DNA from 3 places in the Ralstonia insidiosa genome. Region 2 is predicted to be linked to each of the others. Evidence: predicted binding sites of a transcription regulator. Region 2 holds the regulator's gene; each other region holds the start of a gene.
The links. The regulator LexA, encoded in region 2, represses DNA repair genes until DNA is damaged. The targets are predictions, from matches to a motif close to ACTGTATNNNNATACAGT.
Positions count from the first base shown of each region.

Region 1 (3,264 bases), on a different contig from region 2:
AACGCTAAGCCACGGCTATGATCGGAAGGAGGATCATTGCTGTCTGCAACCGCGCAGTCAGTCACTGCAGCCGACTGCCGTCAATTCAGTCCTTTTTGCCGATGGAGGGCCTCCATGCCTGCCGCAATCCTTAAACACCTTGTCGTGGCGACGGCGTTGATGTCCGCAGCCATGACCGCTTCGGCGCTCACAACGTCGTCCACCACGTTCTCCGATCAGGAGCTTCAGGCGATGCTTGCGCAAAGCCGGCCGGTGCAGTCCGACCAGACGGCCGAGCCGACATCAAAGCCGAGGCTGCGCATCGGCCTGTCCGATTCGAGCACAGAACTCGTGCTGCCATGGTTTCTTGCCGAGCTCGTCAACGCCGTGAACCAGCGCACCTCACCCCACGATCTGGCAAAAAACCTGCGCGACGGAATCTGACCGCCCCGCCTCAATGACCGGGAAAGAAAACCTCTCGCACAAAAGCCTGCACGTCTTTACGGGACTTCTGGTACGCGGCCTCGTTGCGTCCCACATGCGCGCCCAGCGACATGCACCCAGCGAAGAAATCCCGGAGCTTGGCGGGTTCAATGACTTCGCCAGTGCGCTCAGCGGTTGCCGTCCACGTATCGATATCCCACCGCACGACGCCGCATGACGTTGCCTTCGTAGCCCGGCCCAGGTAAGCCAGCGCAACCGTGCTGTCCCACCCGTGCCGAGCGCTGTCATAGCGGATCGTCCGCACGGGCACACCGGCATCTGCGTAGCGCTTGGCCAGCTGTTCGCACGGCTCAGGCATCACATAGTCGTCATCTGCCCCCACCAGATTGAGCATGGGCGCGCGACTCAGGTCGGGCGACCAGAACACCTGACTGCACGCCGCATACACCGGAATGTGCAGCGCAAACTTGAGGTCGCTCTTGATCACGGCGCGCCGCAGCGGCTCTTCTTCCGTTTGAAAGGCCACCGTACCGCCACGCGAGAACCCCATGATGCCGATACGCGCCGGGTCGATACGCGGGTGGGTCGCCAGCAGTTGCAGCGCCTGGTAGGCATCGACCATGTCGGCCGAGTGGGGCACGCGCGTCTGGTCTTCCACCGTGCGTTTCACACCGCGCGGCTCGAAGATGTAAATGACAAAGGTGGCAACGCCGACCTCGTTGAGTGCCTGCACCCATTGCGCCATGGCGGGTTCCACACCACTGCTGCCGTGCACGAGCACGATGGCGGGCACCTTGGCGGCATCCGTCTTGGGCAACGACAAGTCTCCCCAGACTTTCTGCTCAGGCCAATTCTGCCGACGCTCGCGCGCCAGATCGAACATGGTCTTGGGGGTGAAGCTGTTGAACTCGATCCGACCTTGGGTGTCCGGTTGCAGAGCCTGTGCCACCGCCATGGGCGACAGCACGACAGCAGCCAGCCAACTCAGACAAGAAACCCACCGGTTGAAGTGCGATGCATGGCCCGCTTCGTATCGCATGACACATCCCCTTGCGCAGATGATGGTTGATGTCCCGTAGAACCATCTTAGGGAGAACCTCTGGCACCGCAACACCATCTGCCAACGGTTACACGTGCCGGCAGCCGTCTTGCAGGCTGTACGTCCATACAGCGACTTCATTCAGCGCTACCTGACGGTGAACAGTCGCAGCAGCTCGCCGATCAATCTGTACGACAAGTCGTACGGCACACCGCGCACCAACATGCTGGCGCTGGAATCGGCGGGCGAGCACCTCACCGGCATCGTGCTGCAATCGGACCCGTTGCCAGGGTGTGATATCACCGTTCTCGCTTTTGATCGGCGGGTGGCACGGTGCTGTATATTTATACAGTTATTTTCTGTGACGCCCTCGCCGTGCTTTCCGCTTCTCCCAACCCTGATACTGCCAATGACCCGGGTATCCCGAGTTACCTGGCCCAACTGAACGACCGGCAGCGCCAAGCGGTCGAGTTCGGCATTTCCGGGGCGGATGCGGCGGAGACCGGGCCGCTGCTCGTGCTAGCCGGTGCCGGGTCGGGTAAGACGCACACGCTGGGCTGGCGCGTCGCACATCTGGTCGCCAACGGGGCGGATCCGCAACGCATCCTGCTGCTGACGTTCTCGCGCCGGGCCGCGAGTGAACTGTCCAACCGCGCCGGCCACCTGCTGGCGCGCGCCATGCAAGGCGAACGATCCAACAGCGCGCTGAACGCAGCCGGCACGTCGTACAAAACCACCCTGCCCTGGGCCGGCACGTTCCACGGCATCGGCGCGCGCCTGCTGCGCGAATACGCCGAGCGCGTCGGCCTCGCCCACGATTTCACCATCCACGACCGTAGCGATTCCGCCGACCTGCTCAACGTCGTACGCCACGCGCTGAACCTGTCGACCAAGGAGCGCCGCTTCCCGCTCAAGCAGACCTGCCTGGCGATCTACTCGCGTGCCATCAACGCGGAGAGCCCGCTCAACGCCGTGCTCAAGCACCACTTCCCGTGGTGCGCGATGTGGGAAGCGCAACTACGCACACTGTTCGACGCCTATGTCGAAGCCAAGCAAGCGCAGCACGTGCTCGACTACGATGACCTGCTGCTCTACTGGCACGCGATGGTGTCCGATGCCGAACTGGCAGGAGAGATCGGTGCGCGCTTCGACCACATCCTCGTCGACGAATACCAGGACACGAACCGGCTGCAATCATCCATCCTGCGGGCGCTGCGCCCCGACGGCCGCGGCGTCACGGTGGTGGGCGACGATGCGCAGTCGATCTACGCGTTTCGTGCGGCGACGGTGCGCAATATCCTCGACTTCCCGCGCCACTTCACGCGGCCGGCGCACACGGTGCTGCTGGAGCGCAACTACCGCTCGACGCAACCGATTCTGGATGCGTCGAATGGTGTGATGCGCTTCGCCACGGAGCGCTTTGCCAAGACGCTTTGGACGGACCGCGCATCGACGCATCGACCGCGTTTGATCTCGGTACGCGATGAAGCCGAGCAGGCGCGCTGCGTGGCCGAGCAGGTGCTGCATCAGCGTGAAGGCGGCTTGGCGTTGAAATCGCAAGCGGTGCTGTTCCGCACGGCCAGCCACAGCGCGCCGCTGGAGATCGAACTCACGCGCCGCAACATCCCGTTCGTGAAATACGGCGGGCTGAAGTTTCTCGAAGCATCACACGTAAAGGATGTGCTCTCGGTGCTGCGCTGGGCCGAGAACCCGCGCAACCGTATCGCCGGGTTTCGCGTGATCCAGCTGCTGCCGGGCGCCGGCCCTGCTACCGCCGCGCGCGTGCTCGACGCCATGGCTGA
Region 1 is NZ_VZPV01000002.1:133,207-136,470, forward strand. It holds gene F7R11_RS17335 (hypothetical protein) at 115-423, shown strand; gene F7R11_RS17340 (dienelactone hydrolase family protein) at 434-1,462, opposite strand; gene F7R11_RS17350 (ATP-dependent helicase) at 1,838-3,264, shown strand, end outside.
Region 1: a site for LexA is predicted at 1,798-1,815, ahead of F7R11_RS17350 (ATP-dependent helicase). Genes of this name have one in related genera too.

Region 2 (3,264 bases):
TACAAGGACGACTTCATGGGCCCGCTCACCATCTCGCCGACCGTGATCGGTGACAAGAATGGCCGCGTAGAGGTGACCGCTAACGTGCGCATGCCGCGCGGCAAAACGCCTGACGCGTTGCGTGGCGAGATCGCTGGCAAGATCAATGCGTGGGCCAACACCAACCATATCGCCCTGGAGATCAACCACGACCAGGGCAACTGGATGGCGCGCGATCCGAAGGGGGCTTGGTTGTCGACGCTGCTCAACATCTACGGTGACACGACAGGTCTGGACGCCAAGCCTGTGCCGACTGCCGGCAGCACCACCGCCAAGCTGATGCCGAACGCGATCAACTTTGGCCCCGCCATGCCAGGCAAGAAGTACACCGCGCACAACGCCAACGAGTACAAGGAAGTACCGGATCTCGACCTGGATATGCAGATGTTTACCGAAATGCTGGTGCGCATCGGCAACCTGCCGTCGATGCAATAAACGATCGCACGATCGCCATGAAGATCATCCGCGCCAAGTCGTTCACCGCAGAGCGTGCCTGGGGCGCACTCGACATCGCCAATATGAGCGGCATCACGACGCGCTTGCATTGGACTGACCAGCCTTATCGCTGGCACGTGAACGATGGTGAGGAGATCTTCGTGGTGCTCGACGGTACCGTCGATATGCACTATCGAGAGGCTGGCGCGGAGAAGGTTGCGGTGCTCGAGCCGGGTGACATCTTCTTTGCGGACATTGGCTGCGAGCACGTGGCGCATCCACGCGGCGCGGCGCGGATTCTCGTGGTGGAGAAAGCTGGCAGCGTGTAGATGCGATGCCGGATGGCGGGTTGCGGCGCAAAAAAAAGCCCGCAATCTGCGGGCTTCGAATTCAGCGATCTCAATTGCCCCTGAGGGCATTAGCAATAGTACTGTCACGTACGCCAAACAAAATCCGGGTAAACGTCTGTTTTGCTGGCGGAACATCTGCGAATGTGCCGCTGCAGCAACTTGCGTGCAAAAAAACAGCCCGCTCAAATGGCGGGCCGAAAATCAGTTGAAGAAAGCCCTGTCCTCAGGGCACGGCAAGTGTATGAAATCAGTTGCGGCGGCAGCATTGGGGAATGCCCTGATCGGCCGTCGCAGCGTGATTCCTGCCTCTCTATCATCTTCAGCAGCCTTCGGCGCCCGCCGTTCGAGAGGCCGCCGGAATCGCATCCAACATGCGGCAGATGGCGGCCATGCTGCCGACCATCGTGCGGCGTTGTTCCCCCTGGTAGATACGCACGCCTTGGGTTTGGCGGAAGGGCACCGGATGCACCGGGCGGCGTTGGGAAGACATCGATCCGAGTCGCATGGCAGACCTCGTGGGTTCGGGTGGAAAGCGAGCGGCAAGACTCCGCCCTGGCGAGCCGGTGGCTCACCTCCAGGTTGAATCAAACAGCGAAGAAATTCGGCGCCGATCTGCGCCAGAGATTTACGGAGCAGCAGGCCGGATCAGACCGACGGCCAAGCCCTCCAGGTGAAACTCATCGCGATCCAGGTCAACGTGGATCGGTTCGAAATCGGGGTTTTCAGCGATCAGTTCGACGTGACGTCCCTTGCGCTGGAAGCGTTTGACCGTGACGTCGTCGCCCAGTCGTGCAACGACGATCTTGCCGTTGGTAGCTTCGGTCGCGCGCTGCACGGCCAGCAGGTCGCCGTCCAGAATGCCTGCGTCGCGCATGCTCATGCCGCGCACCTTCAGCAGGAAGTCCGGTTGGGCTGAGAATAGTGACGAATCGACCTGGTATTGCCGATCAATATGCTCGGCGGCCAGGATCGGGCTGCCGGCAGCCACACGGCCCACCAGCGGTAAGGTCAATTGCATCAACCCCATCGATGGCAGCGAAAACTGGTGTTGGCTCGCATCAGCGCCCATTGCGCGCAGCCGGATGCCACGGGAGGCGCCTGGCGTCAGCTCGATCACGCCCTTGCGCGCCAGCGCCCGCAGGTGTTCTTCAGCAGCATTGGGCGACGAGAAGCCAAACTCCGCAGCAATCTCGGCGCGGGTGGGCGGAAAGCCGGTGCGCTGGATCGTCTGGCGGATCAGGTCGTAGATCTGCTGCTGGCGGGGGGTGAGGGTGGCCATTGGCGTACTGTATATTTGAACAGGTGCTGTGATTTTATACAGTGACGCGGGAAGCGCAAGTGATTTCGTTGCGGCGTGTTGCGCGGGTGCGCCGCAGCCTCTGACCCAAGTCAAAACCTGTGCGGCTGGTTAGAAGCTTATGCGCAATCCATACAGGCGCGGCTAAGGGGAATCGCATAAAATCAAGGCCTTGACCGCATTTTGCACCGCCACATAGCCCGATTGAGCCTCGTTGGGCTGGCCAAACGTCACCATGTCCGCATTCAATCAAGAGACCGTTCTGAGCGTCCATCACTGGAACGACTCCCTGTTCAGCTTCAAGACCACGCGCGACCAAGCGCTGCGCTTTCATAACGGCCACTTCGTCATGATTGGCTTGGAAGTCGAGGGCAAGCCGCTGATGCGTGCCTACAGCATTGCCAGCCCGAACTACGAAGAGCATCTGGAGTTCTTCAGCATCAAGGTTCAGAACGGCCCGCTCACTTCGCGCCTGCAGCACCTGAAAGTGGGTGACAAGCTGCTGGTGAGCAAGAAGCCGGTCGGCACGCTCGTGCTGGATGACCTGCTGCCGGGCAAGAACCTCTACCTGTTCGGTACCGGCACCGGCCTGGCACCGTTCATGAGCATCATCCAGGACCCGGATACCTACGAGCGCTTCGAAAAGGTCGTGCTGCTGCACGGCGTGCGCCAGGTGAGCGAGTTGGCCTATGCCGACTTCATCACCAGCGAGTTGCCGAACAACGAATTCTTTGGCGACCAGGTGCGCGAGAAGCTGATCTACTACCCGACCGTCACGCGCGAGCCGTTCCGCAACATGGGCCGCCTGACCGATCTCGTGGACAACGGCAAGCTGTCTGCTGACATCGGGCTGCCGCCGCTGGACCCGGCGGTCGATCGCGCCATGATCTGTGGCAGCCCGGCCATGCTGGATGACACCTGCAAGCTGCTCGATGCGCGTGGTTTCAAGATTTCGCCGCGCATGGGTGAGGCCGGTGACTATGTGATCGAGCGCGCTTTCGTCGAGAAATAAGCGACGCGGCTTTTCCTGCAAACGCCGGCCTGTGTGCCGGCGTTTTGCTTTGGTGCTCGCCCAAGGGCAATCCCGCGTCGGCAAAGGCGGGGCGCGCGGATACAATGCGCGCCTTGCCCACCACGCATGTC
Region 2 is NZ_VZPV01000001.1:2,482,745-2,486,008, reverse strand. It holds gene F7R11_RS11825 (dipeptidase) at 1-474, shown strand, start outside; gene F7R11_RS11820 (cupin domain-containing protein) at 492-803, shown strand; gene F7R11_RS11810 (hypothetical protein) at 1,144-1,329, opposite strand; gene lexA (transcriptional repressor LexA) at 1,450-2,103, opposite strand; gene F7R11_RS11800 (ferredoxin--NADP reductase) at 2,357-3,133, shown strand.

Region 3 (3,264 bases), on a different contig from region 2:
CACCTGCCAGCACCGCCACAAAAAGCCACCCTGCGATGATGAAGCGCCACAGCGGTTGCGCGCGGAATCCTGCGCGAGCAAGCACGTCTGGATCGGACATGTTGACGGTAGCGTGATGACCTGAACGTCAGGCCGACATTTCAAATGTAATGTTCACGGGCCAGCACGAAACGCTTGGGCAATCGGCCAACGCTGCAATCGAAGCCACAGCGGATACCGTCCGCGCTCCCAACTTGCTGGACTGACCTGTGGCCCTTCCAAACCGCCTGAACATCTTGGTCGTTGAAGACGATCCTTCGATACGCGAACTGATTGCGATGTCTTTGCGCGACGCAGGGCATCACGTCATTGAACGCACTGCGCTCAACGTTAAGGATTCGGTCGATGGACGCGCTGTGTCGCTCGTGGTCGTCGATTGCAACCTACCGGGCAAAGCCGCATCGCGTGCCCAAATTGGGCGCCTACGTGCACAGTTTCCGTTTGCCTCGTTCATCGCAATCTCTGGTTACTTTCCAGCCCATGCCGCAGGTCATCTGCAATTGGCTGACATGCTAGGAGCCGACGGCGTGTTGGGCAAACCCTTCACGTCTGATGCGCTTGCCGCTTTGGTTGCCGCGCTTGTGACGGTTAGACAGGCTCAACAACCGCAGCGGTAGCCATACCGTCAACCCAGCTCCTTGGCCGCCGTTCGGATAGCAGCTCCTGTCAACTTGTCTACGGGAACGCTAAACACGTAGCCTGCGCCGCGGATCGTGCGGATGAACGAGGGATGCGCGGGGTCGGGCTCGATCTTTCGCCGCAAACGCAAAATCTGAACGTCGATCGAACGGTCATAAACGTCATCGTAGAGCCGGCTCGATTCCAGAAGCTGGTCTCGGGACAGCACATGCCCCGGCGCAGCGAGAAACGCGTTCAGCAGGCAGAACTCGCCGTTGGTCAGCTCGACAGCGGCACCTGCTGGATCGGTCAGCTTTCGGGTACCGATATTGAGCTCCCACCCTGCAAACCGATAGGCCCTCGCATCGGTGGTTCTTCCGACCGACGGCGCCATCGCACTGGCGCGTCTGAGCAGCGCACGCACACGTGCCAGCAGCTCACGAGAACTGAACGGCTTGGTCAGATAGTCGTCCGCACCCAGTTCGAGGGCCATCACGCGGTCGGCTTCATCGCGTTTGCCCGAGACGATCATGATGGGAAGGTTTGACTGCTCACGCAGTGCGCGCGCAATCTGCACGCCATCCTCGCCAGGCATGCGCAGATCCAGAATCACGAGGTCAATGGCGAACATCTCGAGCGCCGCATTCATCTCTTTTCCGCTGGATGCTGCAGTGACCCGAATGTCGTTTTCGCCAAGGTATCCGGTAAGCAGTTCGCGGATTGCGGGATCGTCATCGACGACCAGCACATGAGGAAGATTGTCGTCCGCCATCGCGCGAGCACATGAAGTCAATCTGTAGAAAGAATAGCGCCGGCATCGACATTCAGACACCCGGCGCGTCGTGCTTGCAGCCGCGGATTCTGATTGCCTGATCAACGATGCAAGGCGCTGCCAAGCCACCTCTCTTGTGCAGGCGGCTCGCTACGGTTGCCGCTATTGTCGTTTGCAAATCGGCGGCGTGGCATATCGGAAGGCGCAAACGCCGGTGAATAAAGCTCACGGGTTGCATGCGCGGATTTTTACGGCGCCGTCTGATGTGTCCACCAGCGCCGGGCATTAAGTCGCCCATCTCATGAATTGAGTCACCCGATACAACACCGTCCTTGAATTCTGCAAATAACTGTATATATTTACAGTACCTGTACATTCATACAGCTATCCACCATGGACGACCTGATCCGCATCGAAAACGAGTACGACCGCCAAACCGTGGCGTGGCTGCGCAATCGCCTGGGCGATCAAGCCCTGTGCGAAGTCGTCATGCGCATGGAAGGACACGGTCGCCCGTATGTGTCAGAGGTGTGCCGCACGCTAGGTGTGACGCGTCCGCCATATCAACGAGTCTCGCGCGCACGGCCACTCAACCGTGCCGTTGGCGAAGCGTATCTCGCCACTATCCGCGGCATCCTCGGCACGGGCCGGCACGCGGCGGCATAACGGCAGCGTCAGTCTGACAACGAGGCGGCAGTCTCTTCACGCAGCCAAGCGAGCCATGCAGCAGCCGGGCTGTCGGGCGTAATCGGCACGCTCGACAGCAGGCAGTACGCAGACCCATCACGCCGGAAGCCGTCCGGCGCCACCAGTCGCCCATCTTTCAGGTCGTCACCCGCCATCAGCTTTGATGCGATAGCGGTGCCTTGCCCGGCCAACGCGGCCTGCAAGCTCAAATAGAAGTGTTCATAGCGCGCCTCGGGCAACCGCCCACGCGGGCGCGGCATGCCGCTGATGCGCCACCACGTCTGCCAGGCGTCGGGGCGCGTGGCGGTGTGCAACAGCCGTTTGCGTGCGGCGGCATCGGCATGCGGCGCATGCACGGGGCCAATCCACTCCTCGCAGATGGGCTCGGCGTGCACGTGTGCTGGCCATGCAAAGTCATTGCGGCGCAGGGCAACGTCGACACCCGTGCGCGCGAAATCGATCGGGCCACCTGCCGCGAACAAGTGCACCTGGATGGATGGATGCCGCGCCTGAAAGCGTGACAGGCGCGGAATCAACCACCGCATCGCCAGCGTCGGTTCGCACGAAACCACCAGCGCGGAAGACGTTGCACGGCGTGCAATCCGGTCAAGGCTTTCTGTGAGGATGGAGAACGCATCGACTGCCGCCAAGCGCAGTTGTTCTCCCGCAGGCGTCAGGAAGACGGCCCGGTTGCGCCGCTCGAACAAGTCAACCCCCAGCGATTCCTCCAACTGCCGTATCTGGCGGCTAATGGCGCCATGTGTCACGTGCAATTCCTGCGCGGCGCGCACGAAGCTGCCGTGTCGCGCTGCGGCTTCGAACACACGCAAGGTATTGAGCGGCGGAAGTGCCATCTGTCAGTTTTTCTCACTGAAAAACGGCATCATAAATCGATTTTCAGGGATGTCCCATTCGCCCAGAATCGGCGCATCCCCACTTTCCTTCGAGCGCCTGACATGGCCGAACTCTTTGCCGTTGCCGTCATCACCATCTTGGCCGTCATCAGCCCCGGGGCGGATTTCGCCATGGTCACGCGCAACAGCGTGCTGTACGGCCGGCGTGCTGGCGTGCTTTGCGCACTGGGCATTGCGTTGGGCGTGCAGGTGCACGTGTTCTACACGATGTTTGGCGTGGGTCTGCTGATTGCG
Region 3 is NZ_VZPV01000002.1:1,002,559-1,005,822, reverse strand. It holds gene F7R11_RS21440 (ATP-binding protein) at 1-100, opposite strand, end outside; gene F7R11_RS21435 (response regulator) at 249-656, shown strand; gene F7R11_RS21430 (response regulator) at 665-1,429, opposite strand; gene F7R11_RS21425 (CppA family protein) at 1,823-2,095, shown strand; gene F7R11_RS21420 (LysR family transcriptional regulator) at 2,104-2,970, opposite strand; gene F7R11_RS21415 (LysE family transporter) at 3,073-3,264, shown strand, end outside.
Region 3: a site for LexA is predicted at 1,778-1,795, ahead of F7R11_RS21425 (CppA family protein). Genes of this name have one in related genera too.